3 regions of the Lentzea sp. NPDC058450 genome follow, and region 1 is predicted to be linked to each of the others. Evidence: riboswitches for the same ligand, from Rfam matches in the RefSeq annotation. Region 1 holds a riboswitch; each other region holds the start of a gene.

Region 1 (2,257 bases):
CATGATGTTCTGGGACAGCGTCGTGTCGTTCCTGCGCATGTACGGGCGCGCCGAACTGCGGCGGATCGTCGACGGCCTGAACGACACGGAGTCGTTCGACTGGACGATCGGCGTCGAACGCGGCTTCACCGGCGCCCAGTACCTGATCGGGATCCCGCGCCGGACGTGAGCTAACGACGGCTGTGCGCGGCCACGATCCGGAGCACGGCGCGCTCCAGCGCGTAGTCGGCGTCGGCCGCCACGCCCTTCACGTCGGCGTTGAGCCCCGCGACCACCTGCATCGCGTCGGCGAGACCCGCCTGGTCCCAGCCGCGGGCCTGCGCCTGCGCCTTCTTGATCTTCCACGGCGGCATGCCGAGCGGACCGGCCAGGCTGAACGGGTCGGCCCGGCCCACGGCGGACACGCGCGCGACCGTGCGCACCGCGTCCGCGAGCGCGTCCGCGACCAGCACGTGCGGCACACCGAGCTGCATCGCCCAGCGCAACGCCTCCATCGCGCCCGCCCGGTCCCCCGTGACGGCCTTCTCCGCGACGGCGAACCCCGTCACCTCGGCCTTGCCCTGGTGGTAGCGGCGGATCTCCTCGACCGTCACCTTGCCGTCGGTGTCGGACACGAGCTGCGACGAGGCCGCGGCGAGCTCGCGCAGGTTCGTGCCCACGGCGTCGATGAGCGTGGCGACGGCCTCCGGGTCGATCTTGCCGCCCGCCCGCCGCACCTCGTTGCGCACGAACGCCTCGCGCTCGGCCGGCTTGGTGACCTTGGCGCACTCCGTGACCGCCGCACCGGCCTTCTTCAGTTGTCCCGGCAGGTCCTTGGCCGCCTTGCTGCGGCCACCGCCGGTGTGCAGGACGACGAGCGTGACCCCGTCCGCGGGCGCCTTGACGTAGGAGAGCACCGTGTCGGCGACCTCCTTGCCGATGTCCTGCGCGTTCTGCAGGACGATCACGCGCCCCTCCGCGAACAGCGACGGACTCACCAGTTCGGCGAGCTCCGGAGGCGTGAGATCAGTCACCGGGACGCGGGTCAGATCGGCCGTCGAATCGACCTCGCGGGCAGCGTCCAGAGCCGCCCGAACAGCCCGTTCGACCAGCAACTCCTCTTCACCGACGATGAGGTGCAGTGACTCCGGTGCGCTCACGACCGGCATCCTCCCACGTCTCGGATCGTGGGCGTCTGTGGCTCGGAAACCGAGCTATGCCGTAGCTTGGTCACCACAACTGAACACCGCTCATCCAGAGGGGCAGAGGGAACGGCCCGAAGAAGCCCCGGCAACCGGCGTCAGCGCTGTGTGCACATACCTGTGGACGCATCTGAGCGCAGACGATCACGGTGCCAATTCCGACCCGTTCGATTTCGCGGGAAAGATGAGGAGATACCTCGCGATGACTGCTGTCACTGTGCCCACGAGCACCCAGTTCGACCTCGGCCCGGCCCGCGCGCTGCTGTGCCGTGAGTGTGGAAACGAAACCCCTCTCGCTCCTGAGTACGCCTGTCTCGAGTGTTTCGGGCCGCTGGAAGTGGCCTACGACTTCGGGAAGATCCGGCGCGAGGACATCGAGGCCGGCCCCAGGTCCATCTGGCGCTACCGCGGCCTCCTCCCCGTTCCGTCCACTGTGGAGCAGCACCCGAACACCGATCCCGGCGGCACCCGCCTGGTCGAGGCGCACAACCTCGCCAAGGCCTTGGGCGTCCGCAAGATCTGGGTGAAGGACGACACCGGCAACCCCACCCACTCGTTCAAGGACCGCGTCGTAGGCGTCGCGCTCGCCGCCGCCCGCGAACTCGGCTTCAAGGTGCTGGCCTGCCCGTCCACCGGCAACCTGGCGAACGCCGTCGCCGCGGCCGCCGCCCGTGCCGGCTGGAAGTCCGTCGTTCTCGTCCCCTCCAACCTCGAACGCGCCAAGATCCTCATGAGCGCGGTGTACGAAGGCGCCCTGATCGCCGTCGACGGCAACTACGACGACGTGAACCGCCTCGCCCAGGAGCTCGCCGCGGAGAACGAGGACTGGGCGTTCGTGAACGTCAACGTCCGCCCGTACTACGCGGAAGGCTCGAAGACGCTCGGCTACGAGGTCGCCGAACAGCTCGGCTGGCGCCTGCCCGACCAGATCGTCGTGCCGATCGCGTCCGGCTCGCAGCTCACCAAGGTCGACAAGGCGTTCCGCGAACTCGGCCAGCTCGACCTGGTGGAAGCCTCGCCGTACAAGGTGTTCGGCGCGCAGGCCACCGGCTGCTCCCCGATCTCCGCCGCCTTCA
Region 2 (2,257 bases), on a different contig from region 1:
CGCGGACCAGGCCACGCCGAGGCGGTCGCCGTGGTCGGTGACCTTGGAGGTGGCGCCGCCGCCGACCAGGTACGGCTGGGCCTGCTGGAGCCAGTCCGCACGGCCGACCAGCACACCGGCGCCGAACGGGGCGTAGATCTTGTGGCCGGAGAACGCGATGTAGTCGACGTCCAGCTCACGCACGTCGATCGGGCGGTGCGGGGCGAGCTGGGCGGCGTCGAGAGCGATGCGCGCGCCGTGACGGCGGGCGACCTTCGCGAGCTCGGCGACCGGCCACAGCTCCCCCGTGACGTTGGACGCCCCGGTGACGATCACGAGCCTCGGGCCGACCGGGGCGGCGGCAAGAGCCCGGTCCAGCGCGACAATTGCGGCGCCGGACGAAGACGGTGCGGGGATCCGCTGGACGTGCGGACCCCTCCAGGGGAGCAGCGCGGCGTGGTGCTCGCTGTCGAACAGGACGACGGCGGTGTTGCGGGGAACGCTGCGCGCCAACAGGTTCAGCGAGTCCGTGGTGTTGCGGGTGAAGACGACGGTGTCGGAAGAACGCGCCCCGACGAACCGGCGGATGCGGTCGCGGGCCTGCTCGTAGACGCGGGTCGAGACCTGGGAGGCGAACCCGGCGCCGCGGTGCACGCTGGCGTACCAGGGCAGCAGCTCGTCGACGGCGTCGCGCACCTCCTGCAGACAGGGCGCCGAGGCCGCGTGGTCGAGGTTGGCGTAGGTGACGCGCTCTCCGGTGACCAGTGGAACGCGCAGGTCAGCGCCAACAACAGCCGGAACCGCCGTGGTGGTGCTGGGGGTGATCGCGAGCGTCATCGAGCTGCCTCCGAGGCCAGGGGGCCTTTGTGTGGAGGCCCGCGCTTGACCGGCGCCCAACGCGCCGGACCAGGTCCTCACCAAGGGCACCCCACCGCGGTTGGAGGGTTGCCGGCCAGCAAGCTTGGGCTTGACGCTGGCTCTCATGACCTGCCGACGACGTTAGCGGAGGGTGACCGCGCCGTCGACACCCCGATCACATCGTGAGAAGCCTCGGAGACCGACTAATCGCCGGTCTCGCCCTTCCACCTGGCGTAGCGCCCGGCCCGGTCGACGGCACGTATGCGCCGCTCAGCGGCGTCGCGCGTCTCCTCCGTGGTGACGATGAGCAACTGGTCCTCTGTCTGCAGCCGGGTCGTCGGCTGTGGCGTGAAACTCTTCCCCGAGCGCACCACGAGGCTGACTGTGGCGCCGCTCGGCAACCGCAGCTCGGACATGTAGACGCCGTGCAGCTTCGAGCCGCGCTGGATGTGCACCTGGAGCAGTTCGGCGCCCAGCTCGTCGAGCGGGGACGAGTCGACCTGGACCTCCAGCGCCTCCCCCGTCTTCACCAGCCCGAGCCGCCGCGCGAGGAACGGCAGTGTCGTGCCCTGCACGATCGTCAGCACGATGACCAGCAGGAACACCACGTCGACGAGTTGCCGCGCGCCCTCCACGCCCTGGATCAACGGGATCAGCGCGAACACGATCGGCACCGCGCCGCGCAGTCCCGACCAGGAGAGGAACGCCTGTTCCCGCCACGGCACCTTGAACGGCAGCGAGGACAGCACCACCGACAGCGGCCGGGCGACGAACGTCAGCACCACGCCCGCGACCAGCGCGGGGAACAGCACGTCGAGCAGCCGTTGCGGGGAGGCGTAGAGGCCGAGGAGCACGAAGAGGCCGATCTGGGCGAGCCAGCCGAGGCCTTCGGCGAACGAGAGGGTGTCGGCGCGGTGCGGCAGGCGGGCGTTGCCGAGGACCAGCGCGGCGACGTAGGTGGCGAGGAAACCGGACGCGTGCACGAGATCTCCGGCCGTGTAGGCCATCACGCACACCGCCACCGTGGCGAGCGGGTACAGACCGGTGGAGGGCAGCGCCGCGCGTCTCAGCCCCGCGCCGCCGAGGAACCCGAGCACGACGCCGATCAACGCGCCCGCGCCCAGTTCGTAGATCACCAGCAGCGGCGCGGTCCACGAGATCTGGTCCGACGACGCCAGCAGCACGACGGCGATGTAGACGGGCGCGTCGTTGAGGCCGGACTCCAGTTCGAGCGCGCCGGTCAGCCGAGCGCCGACGCCCAACGAGCGCAGGACGCTGAAGACGGCGGCCGCGTCCGTGGACGACAGCACCGCGCCCCACAGCAACGCCATCCGCCAGTCGAGGCCCAGCAGGAAGTGCAGCGCCGTTCCGGTCACCGCGACGCTGACCGCGACGGCCACTGTGGACAGTGCGACACCGA
Region 3 (2,257 bases), on a different contig from region 1:
CCGTGCTGCCGATGGAGCCGCCCACGATGAGCCGGGTGACCGACGTGAGCGCCACGAGCAGCACGATGAACGGCATCGAGCGGCCCAGGTCGGTGACGAAGCTGAGGATCCTGTGCACCGCGGCGTTCGGCCGCAGCCCACCCTTGGCGGTGAGCTGAAGCCAAACACCCACGGGAACGCCGAGCAGTGTTGCGATGACCGTGGAGACGCCGACCATGTACAGCGTTTCTCCGGTGGCCTCGACGAGATACGCGATCACGTCGGACCAGGGTGTTGCAGACCTCACGCAGCTACTCCCTGCGGCCCCTTCAGGGACCTCTGCACAGCGCCGCCGGCCTCGCCGATCCACTCCAGCGCGGAGTCGGACCGCTCACCGTTCAGGCCGAGCCGGAACCGCGCGACGGGCGTCTCGCCGAGGCGCGTCAGGCCACCGCCGACGATGTTGAGCTCGACGCCGAACCGGTGCGCGGCCTCGGGCAGCAGCGCGCCGACCGCGGCGAACCCGACGAGCACGACGTCCGCGACGCGGTCGTAGGCGCTCTCGTTGATCGGGTTCAGGTCCACGGCGGGCAGCAGCGAGCTGCTCGTGCGGCTGCCGGGGTTGTTGACCAGGTCGAGCACCTTGCCGTGTTCGACGACCTTGCCCTGCTCCAGCACGGCCACGTCGTCGCAGATCTTCCGGACCACGCCCATGTCGTGCGTGACGACGAGCACGGTCACACCGAGCTCAGCGCGCGCACGGTCGAGCACGGTCAGCACGGAGCCGGTCGTCTCGGGGTCGAGGGCACTCGTGGGCTCGTCCGCGAGCAGGACGCTCGGGTTGGCGGCCAGCGCACGCGCCACGGCGATGCGCTGACGCTGCCCGCCGGACAGCTGGTCGGGGTACGAGGCGGCCTTGTCGGTGAGCCCGACGAGGTCCAGCAGCTCGCCGACCCTCGTCCGTCGCTGCGGTCCGGGCACGCCGGCGGACTCGAGCGGCAGGGCGATGTTGCCGGCCGCGGTGCGCTGACGGAGCAGCGAATCCCCTTGCGGCACAACGCCGATCTGCCGGCGCGCGGCGCGGAGGGCACTGCCGTCGAGGCTGGTGATGTCGGTGCCGTCGACGCGGATCGCCCCGGAGTCGGGACGCTCCAGCAGCGCGACGCAACGGGCGAGCGTCGACTTGCCGGCGCCGCTCGGGCCGACGACACCGAGCACGGTGCCGGCCTCGACGTCGAGGGTCACGCCGTTGAGGGCGGAGACGCCCTGGAAGGACTTGGTGAGGTTTTCGACAGTGATCACTTCTGCTCCACGGCTGCGCGCGACGGCACACCGTCCGATGTGGACGTGCGCGGTCGAGGTGTGCTGCTCAGGGGGTGCGCCACTCTGCGTTTGAGTGCGCGTCAAAGGACTTTGAGAAGGCGCCTTAGACGAGGTGGCGACGACATGCAGAAGCGGTGCGACGGCACTGGTCGACAACTCGACGGCGCGTCAGCATTCGCACGGTACCCATGGTGCTCCTCCATCGGTCCTGGCGTTAGCACCTGCCCGCATCCAGCGGGTGGTTGCTGCGACGTCGTAGAGCCAGGTCTCTCAGTCGCTCCGGATGGCAAGTAGCAGTCAACCGGACGGACGTTCGGTTGCGCAAGCCAGAATCCGATTCGTTCGACAGATCACACTGTTGGCCGAAGGATCCCCGGCCTAGACCTCGGCGATCCGGATGAAGTCGATCACCGACAGCTGCTCGCCCCTGAGCTGCGGGTCGATGCCGGCCTTTTCCAGGATCTCGTCGACGTTCGGCGACCACGCCTTCAGGGCCGATCGCAGCGTCTTGCGGCGCTGGGCGAAGGCCGCGTCGACGATCTGGAAGAGCTTCTTCCGGTCCACTGTAGATAGTGGCTTTTCGTGCCTGCGGAAGGAAACCAGGCCCGAGTCGACGTTCGGGGCAGGCCAGAAGACGTTCTTGCCGATGGAGCCGGCCTTCTTGGCTTCGGCGTACCAGGCCAGCTTCACGCTGGGGACGCCGTAGATCTTGTTGCCCGGCTTCGCGGCCATCCGGTCGGCCACCTCGGCCTGGACCATCACCAGGCCCTTTTGGAGGCTCGGGAGTTCGGCCAGGAGGTGTAGGACGACGGGGACCGCGACGTTGTACGGGAGGTTGGCGACGATCGCGGTGGGTTGTACCGGCAGGTCCTCTTGGGTGACTTTCAGGGCGTCTTTCTCGACCACGTGGAGTTTGGGGGCGTTGGCTGGGTCGAGCTCTTGCGCCGTCTGCGGG

The links. A riboswitch is a leader RNA that binds a small molecule or an ion and turns the genes downstream of it on or off. The one in region 1 is predicted to bind S-adenosylmethionine.
Region 2: it holds a riboswitch for S-adenosylmethionine, as region 1 does, so the genes downstream of both, ACFWNN_RS11675 (aminotransferase class V-fold PLP-dependent enzyme) here and thrC (threonine synthase) in region 1, are expected to answer to the same signal.
Region 3: it holds a riboswitch for S-adenosylmethionine, as region 1 does, so the genes downstream of both, ACFWNN_RS44270 (methionine ABC transporter ATP-binding protein) here and thrC (threonine synthase) in region 1, are expected to answer to the same signal.

Annotation. Positions count from the first base shown of each region.
Region 1 is NZ_JBHXLO010000032.1:97,015-99,271, reverse strand. Features, by position in the region: gene ACFWNN_RS36360 (hypothetical protein) at 1-169, shown strand, start outside; gene holA (DNA polymerase III subunit delta) at 171-1,139, opposite strand; SAM riboswitch class I at 1,227-1,372, shown strand; gene thrC (threonine synthase) at 1,384-2,257, shown strand, end outside.
Region 2 is NZ_JBHXLO010000006.1:13,852-16,108, reverse strand. Features, by position in the region: gene ACFWNN_RS11675 (aminotransferase class V-fold PLP-dependent enzyme) at 1-816, opposite strand, end outside; SAM riboswitch class IV at 853-967, opposite strand; gene ACFWNN_RS11670 (potassium/proton antiporter) at 1,041-2,257, opposite strand, start outside.
Region 3 is NZ_JBHXLO010000054.1:32,288-34,544, forward strand. Features, by position in the region: gene ACFWNN_RS44265 (methionine ABC transporter permease) at 1-286, opposite strand, end outside; gene ACFWNN_RS44270 (methionine ABC transporter ATP-binding protein) at 283-1,281, opposite strand; SAM riboswitch class I at 1,499-1,592, opposite strand; gene rsmA (16S rRNA (adenine(1518)-N(6)/adenine(1519)-N(6))-dimethyltransferase RsmA) at 1,681-2,257, opposite strand, start outside.